Regions from separate parts of the Streptomyces sp. KLMMK genome, predicted to be linked through region 1. Evidence: riboswitches for the same ligand, from Rfam matches in the RefSeq annotation. Region 1 holds a riboswitch; the other holds the start of a gene.
The links. A riboswitch is a leader RNA that binds a small molecule or an ion and turns the genes downstream of it on or off. The one in region 1 is predicted to bind cyclic di-AMP.
Positions count from the first base shown of each region.

Region 2: it holds a riboswitch for cyclic di-AMP, as region 1 does, so the genes downstream of both, V7793_RS28865 (C40 family peptidase) here and V7793_RS10155 (transglycosylase family protein) in region 1, are expected to answer to the same signal.

Region 1 is NZ_JBAMDC010000038.1:17,764-24,783, forward strand. Features, by position in the region: gene V7793_RS10140 (DUF6479 family protein) at 1-344, shown strand, start outside; gene V7793_RS10145 (cytochrome P450 family protein) at 451-1,743, shown strand; gene V7793_RS10150 (transglycosylase family protein) at 1,857-2,981, shown strand; cyclic di-AMP (ydaO/yuaA leader) riboswitch at 3,242-3,422, shown strand; gene V7793_RS10155 (transglycosylase family protein) at 3,426-4,175, shown strand; gene eno (phosphopyruvate hydratase) at 4,432-5,712, shown strand; gene V7793_RS10165 (FtsB family cell division protein) at 5,860-6,324, shown strand; gene V7793_RS10170 (DUF501 domain-containing protein) at 6,417-6,947, shown strand; gene V7793_RS10175 (Ppx/GppA phosphatase family protein) at 6,944-7,020, shown strand, end outside.
Region 2 is NZ_JBAMDC010000301.1:193-7,212, reverse strand. Features, by position in the region: gene V7793_RS28875 (hypothetical protein) at 136-321, shown strand; gene V7793_RS28870 (S1 family peptidase) at 829-1,899, shown strand; gene V7793_RS28865 (C40 family peptidase) at 2,041-2,514, opposite strand; cyclic di-AMP (ydaO/yuaA leader) riboswitch at 2,519-2,681, opposite strand; gene V7793_RS28860 (carboxylate-amine ligase) at 3,037-4,119, shown strand; gene V7793_RS28855 (hypothetical protein) at 4,127-5,395, opposite strand; partial or broken gene V7793_RS28850 (FAD/NAD(P)-binding protein) at 5,734-7,020, shown strand, end outside.

The DNA of each region.
Region 1 (7,020 bases):
TCGTCGCCGTGGTCAAGGGCTTCCGGAAGCGTGACGAGGAACCGCCGCCTCCGTCCCAGCCGCAGCGCAGGCAGGGCGCCTGGCAGACGCGGCAGGAGCACGACACCGGGCCCACCTCGCCCGACCACGGGCCGGGGCACAACGACGACGAGGAGAACAGGGTCGGCTACGTCACCGAGCACCGTGAAGCGGACGAGCTGCACCCCGAGGCGAACGGGGAGCGGGTGCTGCCGCACGAGGTGCGCAACCCCGGCAGCCACCCCGAGGAGCTCAGCGAGGAGCGCAAGAAGTGGAACCCGGGCGGCAGCGGCGGCTTCGGCAGCGGCGGCCCCGGCCACCACTGAGCCCGGCCCCGGCCACCAGCGAGCCCGGCCCCGGCCACCAGCCGAGCCCGCCCCTGCCCGGCACGGAGCCCGAGCCGCCCCGCCGCGCCCCTAGTAGCGTCAAGGGGTGCACGACAAGAACGCCTCGCCGGTCCCGCCCGCCCCGCCCCTCTTCACCTGGGAATTCGCCGCCGACCCGTACCCCGCGTACGCGTGGCTGCGCGAGCACGCCCCGGTGCACCGCACCGCGCTGCCCAGCGGCGTGGAGGCGTGGCTGGTCACCCGGTACGCCGATGCCCGCCAGGCGCTCGCCGACCAGCGCCTGTCGAAGAACCCCGTGCACCACTCCGAGTCCGCCCACGGCAAGGGCAAGGTCGGCATCCCGGGCGAGCGCAGCGCCAACCTGATGACGCACCTGCTCAACATCGACCCGCCGGACCACACCCGGCTGCGCCGCCTCGTCTCGAAGGCGTTCACCCCGCGCCGGGTCGCCGAGTTCGCGCCCCGGGTGCAGGAGCTGACGGACCGGCTCATCGACGGCTTCGCCGCCCGGGGGGAAGCCGACCTCATCCACGAGTTCGCCTTCCCGCTCCCCATCTATGCGATCTGCGACATGCTCGGCGTGCCGCGCGAGGACCAGGACGACTTCCGGGACTGGGCGGGAATGATGATCCGCCACGGCGGCGGGCCGCGCGGCGGAGTGGCGCGCTCCGTGAAGAAGATGCGGGGCTATCTGACCGAGCTGATCCACCGTAAAAGGGAGGATCTCGGCGAAGACCTCATCTCCGGTCTGATCAGGGCGAGTGACCACGGCGAGCACCTCACCGAGGACGAGGCCGCGGCCATGGCCTTCATCCTGCTCTTTGCGGGTTTTGAAACAACTGTGAACCTGATCGGTAACGGAACCTACGCCCTCCTGCGCAATCCGGAGCAGCGCGAGCGTCTCCAGCGCGCCCTCGCCGAGGGCGACGAGGGCCTGCTCGCGACCGGGGTCGAGGAACTGCTGCGCTACGACGGACCGGTGGAGCTCGCGACCTGGCGGTTCGCCACCCGGGACCTGACGATCGGCGGGCAGCGCATCGCCGAGGGCGACCCCGTCCTCGTCGTCCTCGCGGCCGCCGACCGCGACCCCGAGCGCTTCGCCGACCCTGATGCGCTGGACCTCTCCCGGCGCGACAACCAGCACCTCGGCTACGGCCACGGCATCCACTACTGCCTGGGCGCGCCCCTCGCCCGCCTGGAGGGCCAGACGGCTCTGGCGACCCTGCTGAGGCGCCTTCCCGACCTGCGGCTGGGGGCCGATCCGGAGGAGCTGCGGTGGCGCGGCGGGCTCATCATGCGCGGTCTGCGCACCCTGCCCGTGGCCTTTACACCTGAAGACATTCCGGGCACAACCGCCCAGGAGGGGCCGCCCGCCTGACCTCACGTCAGTCGGCGTGATCTCGGCGTGACCTCCGCTACATCGGCTTGTGACTCCGGTGGGCCGTCGCTATCTTCAACCACCATTCGCCGCCGAACGAGAGGCAACCGCCCATGAGACCCGGAAACGGCCGACATCGCCGCCCCCGTCAGATACCCGCCATCATGGTCGCCGCGGGGGTGACCGCCTCCGGAATCGCCATGCCGCTGCTGGCGGCCACCGGCGCGTCGGCAGCCGACGCCGGCACCTGGGACCGTGTGGCCCAGTGCGAGAGCGACGGCATGTGGAGCGCCAACTCCGGTAACGGGACCTACGGGGGACTGCAGCTGACCCAGGACCTCTGGGAGCGCCACGGCGGCCGCGAGTACGCCCCCCGGCCCGACCTCGCCAGCCGTGCGCAGCAGATCACCGTCGCCGAGCAGATCCTCGAGAGCAGAGGCACCAGCCCCTGGTCGAGCTGCGCGGCGAGCGCGGGCCTCACCTCGGGCGGGACCCCGGCGGAGGTCAACCCGGGCGGCACACACGCCCCCGCGAGCGACTCGACGCCTTCACGCGCCCCGGAGCGCACCACTTCGCACTCCACGCCGTCCGAGCCGTCCGAGCCCTCCGAGCACGACAAGCCTTCTGACGCGTCCACGTCTCCCTCGCCGTCCGGAAAGCCGTCGCCGGGTTCCTCGACGAGCCCCTCGGCCGACCCCTCCACGCAGCCTTCGGGGCAGCCGTCGACCGGCCGGCCGTCGCCGGGCCAGTCCTCCGGTCAGCCGTCCGGCCGGCCCTCCGGCAGCCCGTCGTCCGACGCGCCGTCACCCGACGCCTCGGGCACGCCGGGCGACGGGAAGTCCGGTGAGCCGCAGGAAGGCCGGCACCGCAAGCCCTCGACGTCCCCCACGGACGACCCGACCCGGATCCCGGACGGTTCCGCCACACCCGCTGCCGGCGATTCCGGTTCGCCTGCGGGGCAGCTGCCCGGCGAGGGCGGCACGGGTACGGGCAAGCACCGTGCCGACCCGTCGCGTTCGGAGGACGAGGGCCGTACGTCGCGGGGCGGTGGCGATGCCCGCACCGGCAGCCCCACGCCCACCGACTACACCGTGCGCCCCGGTGACAACCTGTCAGCCATCGCCGAGCAGCATGCGGTCAAGGGGGGTTGGCAGTCTCTGTATCAGCGCAATGAGAAAGCGGTCGGAACCGATCCCGACCTGATCCGTCCTGGTCAGAGGCTCGAGGTCGGTAAATAGACCGGCAGTTCGCGGCGAATGTCCGTTCCAGTCGAAAGTGAGACATGGGTCTCTTTGCCCGGTGGCGGAATGCGGTCTTCCCGAAACTGGCAAACCGTCTCTCACCTGCGGAAACGCGATGTTCCCCTGGGTAGCCAGGGGCAACTGTGGCTGGAAAGAGGGGTTTGAACCCTTGCCGCGACTGTGTTTACCGTCGTGTCCGCTCGCCACCGCGGGCACCACGGTCGCCACGCCGAATCCTGCCGGCGATCGGGGGAGTCGTCGCGCAAGCGCCGTAGGCAGGAGCGGGGGAACCAAGGTAGGCGCCGGAAACGGCTCCTCGGCGAAAGCCGCGGGTCCGGGACCGGCTAGGGGTGAAGCCGAGTGTGCTCGCACACGAAGCCGGGCGAACTCACAGCCCGAACCCGACAGCTCACCTCGTAGGCGTCGGTGAGGAAACGACTTATGTCCAAGGGCAAGCACCGTCGTCCGTCCAAGGCCGTCCGCATCTTCACGCTCGCCGGTGTCACCGGTGCAGCTGTCGCCGCCCCGCTGATGGTCGCCACCTCCGCCAACGCCGCCTCCGTCTCGACGTGGGACAAGGTCGCCCAGTGCGAGTCCGGTGGCAACTGGTCCATCAACACCGGCAACGGCTACTACGGCGGTCTGCAGTTCTCGCAGTCCTCCTGGAACGCCGCCGGCGGCCAGAAGTACGCCGACCGCGCCGACCACGCCTCCAAGAGCGCCCAGATCGCCGTGGCCGAGAAGCTGCTCGCCATGCAGGGCCCGGGCGCCTGGGGCTGTGCCGGTCCCGGCGGCCTGACGGCCGGCGGCCCGAAGGCGAACGTCGACCCGTCCGGTTCGGGCTCGGTCAGCAAGTCCACCAAGTCCTCCCGCACCGGCGGCACCGTCTCGGGCAAGTCCCACGCGGACCGCAGCGAGCGCCAGGCCGCGCCGAAGAAGACCACGCCGAAGCACTCCGCGCCGCAGGCCACCGAGCGCGACGAGGTCCCGGCCCCGAAGCGGACCGCCCCGGGCGGGCAGTCCTACAAGGTCGGCAACGGCGAGTACGAGGTCAAGGAGGGCGACACCCTCTCCAAGATCGCCGAGGCTCAGCACGTCAAGGGCGGCTGGCAGAAGCTGTACGACCGCAACAAGGACATCGTCCAGGACGCGGACGTGATCTACGTCGGCCAGAAGCTGCACCTCAGCTGATCCGGCAGGGCGGCCCGCTCCGGTGGGCCGCCCTTCTCCGCTCCCGGCGGGACCGCCCCGCTCCGATGCGCCGCCCCGAGCGCGCACCGGAGCGGGGCTTAGCCGTTTCCGGATCCGCCATACATACGGTGTTCTGGGCTTTTGTGCTGTTTTTTAGGCTTTTCCGGCCCGGGAAAGCGGTCCAACGGCGAGGCGAGCCTCCGGGGCCCGTTAGGCTCGTGCTGCAGAACCACAGACACACACGAAGGAGACCCTCGTGCCGTCCATCGACGTCGTCGTAGCTCGCGAGATCCTCGACTCGCGAGGCAACCCCACGGTCGAGGTCGAGGTCGGCCTCGACGACGGCTCCACGGGCCGTGCCGCCGTGCCGTCCGGCGCCTCCACCGGCGCCTTCGAGGCCATCGAGCTCCGTGACGGTGACAAGAACCGTTACCTGGGCAAGGGCGTCGAGAAGGCCGTCCTCGCCGTCATCGAGCAGATCGGCCCGGAGCTCGTCGGCTACGACGCCACCGAGCAGCGCCTGATCGACCAGGCCATGTTCGACCTGGACGCCACCGACAACAAGGGCTCGCTCGGCGCCAACGCCATCCTGGGCGTCTCCCTGGCCGTCGCGCACGCCGCCTCCGAGGCGTCCGACCTGCCGCTCTTCCGCTACCTGGGCGGCCCGAACGCGCACCTGCTGCCCGTTCCGATGATGAACATCCTCAACGGTGGGTCGCACGCCGACTCCAACGTGGACATCCAGGAGTTCATGATCGCGCCGATCGGCGCGGAGTCCTTCTCCGAGGCCCTGCGCTGGGGCACCGAGGTCTACCACACCCTCAAGTCGGTCCTGAAGACCAAGGGCCTGTCCACCGGTCTGGGCGACGAGGGCGGCTTCGCGCCGAACCTCGGCTCCAACCGCGAGGCCCTCGACCTCATCCTCGAGGCCATCAAGCAGGCCGGCTACACCCCCGGCCAGGACATCGCGCTCGCGCTCGACGTGGCCGCCTCCGAGTTCTACAAGGACGGCGTCTACAAGTTCGAGGGCCAGGACCGCACGGCCGCCGAGATGACGGACTACTACGCCGAGCTCGTCGCGGCGTACCCGCTCGTCTCCATCGAGGACCCGCTGTTCGAGGACGACTGGGACGGCTGGAAGACCATCACCGAGAAGCTCGGCGACAAGGTCCAGCTCGTCGGCGACGACCTGTTCGTCACCAACCCCGAGCGCCTCGGCCGCGGCATCGAGGAGGGCGCCGCCAACGCCCTGCTGGTCAAGGTCAACCAGATCGGCTCGCTGACCGAGACCCTGGACGCCGTCGAGCTGGCCCAGCGCAACGGCTTCAAGTGCATGATGTCCCACCGCTCCGGCGAGACCGAGGACGTCACCATCGCCGACCTGGCCGTCGCCACCAACTGCGGCCAGATCAAGACCGGTGCCCCGGCCCGCTCCGAGCGCGTCGCCAAGTACAACCAGCTCCTGCGCATCGAGGAGATCCTGGACGACGCCGCGGTCTACGCCGGCCGCAGCGCCTTCCCGCGCTTCAAGGGCTGACACGAGGACACCGCGGGCCGGCACCCGCAGGCCTGACACGGCCTCAGGGGAGCAGCCTCACCACGTCCCCGGCCACGGTCCCGTACCGTGGCCGGGGACGTACGTTCGTAGCGAGGCTGCGGGCGACCAGGACCTCGGGGAGGCGAAGTGGCGGCGGAACGCTCCACCGCGACCAGACTCAGGGCACTCGGCTCGGTGCTCGTCCAGGGCCCCACGGCCCGCGTCTACCGCGCGCGGGGCCCGCGCCGCAGCCGGCTCACCGGCCGTGCGGCGCTGCTGGCGCTCGTGGTGTGCTCGCTGGTCGTCGCCCTCGCCTATCCCATGCGCCAGTGGGTCACCCAGCGCTCCGACATCGCCGATCAGCGCCGCCAGTCCGAGCGCGCCCGCGAGCAGGTGAAGCGGCTGGAGGACGAGAAGGCGCGGCTGGAGGACCCGGCGTACGTCGAGCAGCAGGCGCGCGAGCACCTGCACTACCTGCACCCCGGGGAGACCGGCTACAGCGTGGTCGACGGCAGTGGCACCGCCCGGCGCCCGCGCGACCAGGGCGCCGCCGACCGCCCCTGGTACAGCAACCTGTGGGACGGTGTGGACGCCGCGGACACCCCGCGCTGACCGCGCCCGCCGGCCCCTCTCCTTCCTTCTGCACGACCCGCCTCCCGCACGACCTGCCGACACCACCGAGCGAAGACGACACGAGCGAGCACATGGACACCCCTCCGCCCCAGACCGAGTCCACCGAGCCCACCGACGCCGACATCGAGGCGTTCAAGGAGCAGCTGGGCCGCCCGCCGCGCGGACTGCGCGCCATCGCCCACCGCTGCCCCTGCGGCCTGCCGGACGTGGTCGAGACCGCGCCCCGGCTGCCGGACGGCACGCCGTTCCCGACGACGTACTACCTGACCTGCCCGCGCGCCGCCTCCGCGATCGGCACGCTGGAGGGCTCGGGCCTGATGAAGGAGATGCAGGACCGGCTGGCGACCGACCCGGAGCTGGCCGCCGCCTACCGCGCCGCGCACGAGGACTACCTCCGCCGCCGCGACGCGATCGAGGTCCTGGAGGGCTTCCCGAGCGCGGGCGGCATGCCCGACCGCGTCAAGTGCCTGCACGTCCTGGTGGGTCACTCGCTGGTGGCGGGCCCGGGCGTGAACCCCTTCGGCGACGAGGCGCTGGCGCTGCTGCCGGAGTGGTGGGCCAAGGGCCCGTGCGTCACGCCGTGCGGGGGTGACGAGAAGTGACCCGCGTCGCCGCCGTCGACTGCGGCACCAACTCCATCCGGCTCCTCGTCGCCGATCTCGACCCGGCGACCGG
Region 2 (7,020 bases), on a different contig from region 1:
ACAGTACCTCAGCGCCCGGCACGGGAGCAGAGGACGGGTGAGGGGCCGTTGATCGTCCGTTGATGGCGCCGTTACATACTGCAGGCACAGTTGTTCCCTGCGCATCACAGCGCGCCTGACACAGGAGTTTTCGATATGACCGCTGAGGACCCCAAGAGCACCGAGCAGGCCGGGGCCCCCGCCGAGCAGCCCGTCACGCCGTCCGAGGAGGCGCTCGCGTCCGAGCTGGACAAGCCGGTCGAGCACGTGGAGGGCACCGCGCCGCAGAAGCCGGGCGGCAGCGGCCCGATCCGTCCGACCCACACGACGGGGGCGCAGTAGCCGCAAGGCCGGGAAGGCCGGGCCGGGTTCCGCCGTGCGAACGGCGGGACCCGGCCTCCCCTTTGCGGTGCCCCGGCCGTTAGGACTGAGCAAAGAACGTACCGGCGCCGCTCCACGGGCGGCCCGCGGGGAGCGACTACCGGACAGGCGTGCCCCGCGGTGTCCGGTCACCGCACGGCGGCCGTCCAGGCCCGTCACTCCCGTTCAGGGGGGCGGCTTGCGGTGCCGCTGAGCCGCCGGGGGACTGCGGCCGGCGCCCTTCGCACGACCGAATGTCGCTCTTGAACTTCCGCTCGTCCTCTCGGGATACTCGCCCATATCCCGTACTTGACATGGACGCGACGATCTCCCATCGGCCTGTCGTGCACCGTGTCCTCACCGATGCGCATCACCCACGCGTCACGCACACGGGTCGCGCACGTGCGTCACGCACGCGCATCGCACCCGCACGTCCTCCACGCCCGGGCACCACCGTGCCGCCGGGCACTCCCCCACAGGAGGTCACGAGTGAAACGTTCCCGCATCTCCACGCGCTGTACGGCCACCGCCGGCGCGGCGATGGTCGCCCTGACGGCCGCGGCCCTGACGCTCCCCGGCGCGCACGCGGACTCGCCGGCACCCCGTCAGCTCTCCTCGCCGCAGGCCGCCGAGCTGGCTCAGCGGATATCCGCCGACCTCGGCGCGGACTCGGCCGGCTCGTACTACGACGCCGGGACCGGCAGGCTCGTCGTCGGCGTCCTCGACCAGGAGGCGGCGGCCAGGGCAAGGGCCGCCGGCGCCGAACCGAGGACCGTGCGCCACTCGGCCGCCGAGCTCGCCTCGGCCCTGCGGACGCTCAAGGCGGAGGCGAGCGTACCGGGCACGGCCTGGTCGGTGGATCCCCGCTCCAACAAGGTCGTCGTCACCGCCGACAGCACGGTCACGGGCGCCCGGCAGGACCGGCTGGACAAAGCCGTCGCACAGCTCGGCGACAAGGTCGCGGTCAGGAGAACGTCAGGGAAGTTCCGTCCGCTCATCGCGGGCGGCGACGCGATCTGGGGCAGCGGCGTGCGCTGCTCGCTGGGCTTCAACGTCACCAAGGGCGGCAAGCCGTACTTCCTCACGGCCGGGCACTGCGGCAACGCCTCGCGGACCTGGTCCGCGACCCAGGGCGGCGCCCAGATCGGCGTGGTCGAGAGCTCGTCCTTCCCCGGCCACGACTACGCGCTCGTCCGCTACACGTCCACCATCGCCCACCCGAGCGCGGTGGACCTCTACAACGGCGGCACGCAGAACATCGGCAAGGCCGGGGAAGCCGTCGTCGGCGAGAAGGTGCAGCGCAGCGGCAGCACCACCCGGGTGCACGGCGGCGAGGTCACGGCCCTCGACGTGACCGTCAACTACGAGGAGGGGGCGGTCGAGGGCATGATCGGCACCTCGGTCTGCGCCGAACCGGGCGACAGCGGCGGCGCCCTCTTCGACGGTGCCACCGCCCTCGGCCTCACCTCGGGCGGCAGCGGCGACTGCTCCGGCGGCGGGGAGACGTTCTTCCAGCCCGTACCGGCGGCGCTGCAGGCGTACGGGGCGCAGCTGCCCTGAGGCACCGCTCCAGGACGCGGCTGTGACGCACTCCTCCGGGGAAACCCTGCACGGGTTCCCCCGGAGGTCTCCGGGCCGGGGTTGGGTCGCCCCGGCCCGGTCGGTCGTCGCACCCCGGGCCGGACCGGGTGGTCCGGACGGTCAGTTGACCCGGCCGTACCAGACGCTGCCGGACCAGATCTTCTCCAGCCGGACCTTCGCGCCGGGCTTGGGCGAGTGCCAGATCTTGTTGCTACCCGCGTAGATCCCGACGTGGTAGACGTTGCTTCCCGAGTGGAAGAAGACCAGGTCGCCCGCCTGGCGGGAGCCGGCGGAGATGTGCCGGGTCTTGTTGTACTGCGCGGCCGCGGTGCGCGGCAGGGTCTTGCCGGCCTTCTTGAACGAGTAGAGCGTGAGGCCCGAGCAGTCGAACCGGTTGGGGCCGGCGGCGCCGTACTGGTAGGGGGAGCCCTGCTTGGAGGCCGCGACCTTCAGGGCGGTGGCGCCCGGAGTGGCGGCACTCGCCTCGGCCGACATTCCGGGGAGGAGCATCGACGCGGTCACGGTGGCCGCGGTGACCACGGAAGCGGCACCGGCGCGGGACATGAGTGTGGATATGCCAGGGAACGCAGACATGCCAAAACCCTTCGTCATCCGCCTGCGAAAGATGACCTGTCGGGTTCGGGCTGTCGAAGTTGCCCGGCCACCTGAAATGGCTTCACCCCAAGGACCACTGCCATCGTGGTCCGCCGTGCTCGGGTCTCCCGCTCCTGCCGATCCATTCGTTTCTGCTCCGCACCCGGTACGGCGGCAGGACTCGGCGTCCGCCCGGGTCGCCCGCCTCGGTGACGGGATCTTGTTGTTCGATGCACGATCCTGCATCACGGGCCGCCGGAATTCGGAGCCGAAAGGTGCTTCTGTGAACTTCTTCACTTCACGGCGATCCCTGGAACCGGGGTGTTACCCGGCATCACGGGTAACCGGTAATCCCCTTTATCAAAAGGGAGTTGAAGAACTGATTCGAGTCACCCCGGCGATGCACGAAAGACGAGGTGGCGGGGGCCGCGGCAGGGCGGCGGTAGGGCGTCTTTGCGTCAGAAGGCCGTGCCGGCGGGCTCCGTGCGGTTCGCTTCGCGAGCCCGAGGGTAGCCCTACGGCATGCTCACCCTAGGGATCGAGGAGGAGTATCTTCTGCTCGACCCGGCCACCGCACTGCCGGTACCCCTGGCCGACGAGGTCCGGGCGGCGGTCGACCTGGAACCGGTCGTGAACGAGCGGGAGATTCAGGCGGAGCTGTTGCAGGCCCAGGTGGAAGTTGCCACTCCGGTCTGCTCCGATCTCGCCGAGGCCAGCCGCCACCTGCTGCGGCTGCGCCATGCGGTGAGCTCCGCCGCCAAGCGGTCCGGCTGCCGGATCGCCGCCTGCGGTACGGCGCCGTGCTCGGGCCCCGAGCCCATCCCGGTCACCGGCAACCCGCGCTATCTGGCGATGCGGATCCGTGCCGCCCAGCTCGTGGACGAGCAGTTCGTCCACGGGATGCACGTCCATGTCGCCATCCCCGACCGCGAGATGGGCGTCGCGGTCCTCAACCGGGTCCGGCCCTGGCTGCCCGTGCTGGTCGCCATGGCGGGCAACTCCCCGCTGTGGAACGGCATCGACACCGGCTTCTCCAGCTGGCGGACCGTGGTCTACAGCCGCTGGCCGGTCAGCGGCCCGCCCCCGTACTTCGACGGCCTCGCGGACTACGAGGCCCGCATCCAGGCGCTGTTGACGGCCGGGGCGATCGAGGACCGGGGCCAGCTGTACTGGCAGGCACGGCTGTCGGACCGCTATCCCACCATCGAGGTGCGCTGCCTGGACGTCCAGCTGCGCGCCGACGACGCCGTCATGTTCGCGGGCATCGTCCGCGGGCTGGTCGCCACCGCCATCCGCGACGAGAAGGCCGGGCGGCCCCCCACGCCCTGCCTGCCGGAGCTGCTGGCCGCGGCGAACTGGCACGCCGCCCGGCACGGTCTCGACGGGGTCCTCGTGGACCCCGCGGGCCGGCGCCACGGCGCGGACGAGGTCGTCCGCAGCCTCCTCGCCCACATAGGGCGGTCGCTGGAGGAGTCGGGCGACACCCGGCAGGTGAGCTCGCTGGTCAACCGCCTGCTGCGGCGGGGCACCGGAGCGGACCGGCAGCGCCGGGCGCTGGCCACGGACGGGCTCAAGGCGGTGACGGAGCTGATCTCGGAACCGTAGCGGCAGGTCAGAAGTGCGGGTCCCCCGCGACCCGCCCGCCCAGGGCCCGGCCCGTGTCCGGGAGGTGTCGCCACCGCCTCGTCAGCAGCAGGGCCGCCAGGCCCAGGTAGACGTAGGTCAGCACCTCCCGGGCGTACTCGCCCGGAAGCGCGAACTGCACCGCGAAGAGGACGAGGAGGACGGCGGCCTCCCACCGCACGAAGCGCAGGTCCAGCAGGACGACGACGGCCAGGACGGTCTGCGCGGCCGTCAGGGCCACCTCGTCGACCTGACGGGTCACCAGCGGCAGGGCCGCCCCTCCCCCGCCGAGCGCGTGGGCGAGGGGCAGGCAGCCCACCAGCAGCGTCCACTGGTTGACCTTGCTCGACAGCAGCGCGCCCAGCCCGTCGCCGACCCGCATGCGCCAGGCGAAGACCACGGCGACGATCAGCTCCGGGGCCTCGGAGGCGAGCGGGGCGAGCCACTGGACCAGGACGAAGCGGTCGATGCCGAGCGAGGCGCCCGCCTCCACCAGTCCGAGCGCGAACGGCTCGGCGCAGGCGAAGACCACGGCCGCGGCGCCCGCGAAGAGCACGGCCGTCACGGTGCGCCGCCCGGCCCGCGGCAGCAGGGCCAGCCGCGCCGGGACGCCGACGAGCTCCTCCATCCCGCCCGCGCCGCACTTGGCGATCCGGTAGAGGTAGTAGCCGTACCAGGGGACGAGCACCACCGGTACGTACCAGCCGATCTCGCGGCTGAGCGGCATCACGAAAGCGAAGACGGCGGCCACCGCGAGGAAGGCGACGTCGATGCGGCGGTGCGGCTCCAGCACGATCGCGCCCGGAGTCGCGCCGCGGCGGCGCAGCGCCAGGGCGGCGGCGAGCGCGACGAGCGGCCAGCCGACGCCCACCAGCAGCCGGTTCGCGCCCGTCATGTTGGCCGCCGCGTAGGCGGCGTAGGAGGGGTCGGATCCGGCCGCGTAGGCGAAGTAGAGGTCGACGGCGTACTCGGGCAGCACGGCGATGAAGGCCAGCAGGGCCAGGGCGAGCGCCCCGGCCATGTCCACGCGGGCCGTCTCCGCGGCCCACATCAGCAGGAGCGCCGAGCAGAGCACCCCCAGGCCGAAGACGGCCACGGCCGGGCCGGGCGGCAGTCCGGCACCGCTCAGCCGCGCCACGACCGCGGGTGCGGCCCCGGCACAGGCCGCGGCGATCCGTGCAGCGCTCGCGGCGGCGGAGGGCGGCGCCGGGGCCGGGGCCTCGGCCGGGGCCGAGACCGTTACCGCAGGCTCACCCATGGCCGCTCCTTCCGCGTCGCATCCGTTCCTGCCGATCTACCAGCAGGAACGAGCAGTCCGGGGCGGACGGTCCGGAGGTGACGGACGGTGACGCCCGTTCGGCCCAACCGCCCGGGAATGGTGGACAGATATTCAGAAATACGGACAGGCCGGCTGCAGTCCTGGCGGAGCCTCGCCCACGACGAGACCCTCGCCGCGCTGGAGGCGACGTCCTCGCCGACCCGGCCGTCGGCCCGCTCTACGCCGCGGGCGGCCGGGCCGCGCGGGTTCCGTGGGGCGGCCGGATGGGCAGGGTGCTCTACGGGCCCGGGGGGATGACCGAGGGGAGAGAGGTGCCCGTGGGACGCATCGCTCGTATTACCGGCCGGGACGTCGTCATCGTCGGCGGCGGGGTCGCCGGGACCAGCGTGCTGCTGCAGCTGGTCCGCGCGCTCGCCGATCGCCGGCCGCCCCTGCCCGTCGCCTCCGTCCGCGTCGTGGACCCCCACCCGGCCGGCTGGGGCCTGGCCTTCGGGGACGACGACCCGCTGCTGCTGTGCAACACCGCGGCCGAGCTGAACTCGCTCCTCGCGGACCGGCCCGGCGACTTCGTCGAGCACCTGCGCGAACACGGCTGGACGGGCACCGCGAAGGACTGCGTCCCCCGCGCCCGGATGGCCGAGTACTGCGCCGACCGCTCCGCCGGGGCCCGCGAGCAGGCCGCGCGGACCGGCGTCGCCGTCGGGCACGTACGGGCGAGCGCGCGGAGCATCGGCGCCGGCGGCCCGGACGGCCACCGGGTGCGCCTCTCGACCGGCGAGGAGCTGCGCGCCGACGACGTCGTCGTCTGCACCGGCGTCCACCGCCCCCGCGTCCCGGACGGCTTCGCCGCCTTCGTCGGCCACCCCCGCTACCTCGACAGCCCCTATCCCGCGGCCCGGATCCGGGAGGGCCTGCGCCCGGGCTCGCGGGTGCTCGTCCTCGGCAGCCACCAGTCGGCGGCGGACGCGGCGCTGCTGCTGTGCCGCGACGGCCACCGCACCACCCTGACCTCGCCGTCGGGCCGGCTGCCCGCCGTCCGCGAGTCCCTGGCCGCGCCGCTGCACCCGTACCCGCCGCTGGAGCGCATCTCCCGTCTCGACCCCGCGGACCCCTGCCTGGAGGACCGGCTGGTGCGGTGCGTGGTGGAGGCGATCCGGCTGCACGACCGCCGTCCCCTGCGCCACCAGGTCTCCCTCGCCTGCGATCCGGTGCAGCGGCTGCGCGAGGAGACCGCCCTCGTCGAAGCGGGCGCGTGCGCGTGGCCGGACGTCATGGTGCCCCTGATCGAGCAGCTCATCGCGCTGGCTCCCGCCCTGTCCCCGGGCCGCCTGCGGGAACTGGCGGCGGAGTTCGCCTGGATGACCGGGCGGTACGCGACCGCGCTCTCCCACGTCAACGCCCGGCGGCTGCTCGCGCACTTCGACTCCGGGGCGCTGCGCATGGTCCGCCCCTACCCGCGGTCCGTCTCCTTCGAGGGCGGCACGTGGCGGGTGGAGCGCTCGGGCGCGGCGCCGGAGCGCTTCGACTACGTCGTCAACGCGACCGGCTTCGGCCCGCCCCTGCTGCACTGGGACCGGGAGAGGGCCGCCCTCCACGTGGACGGG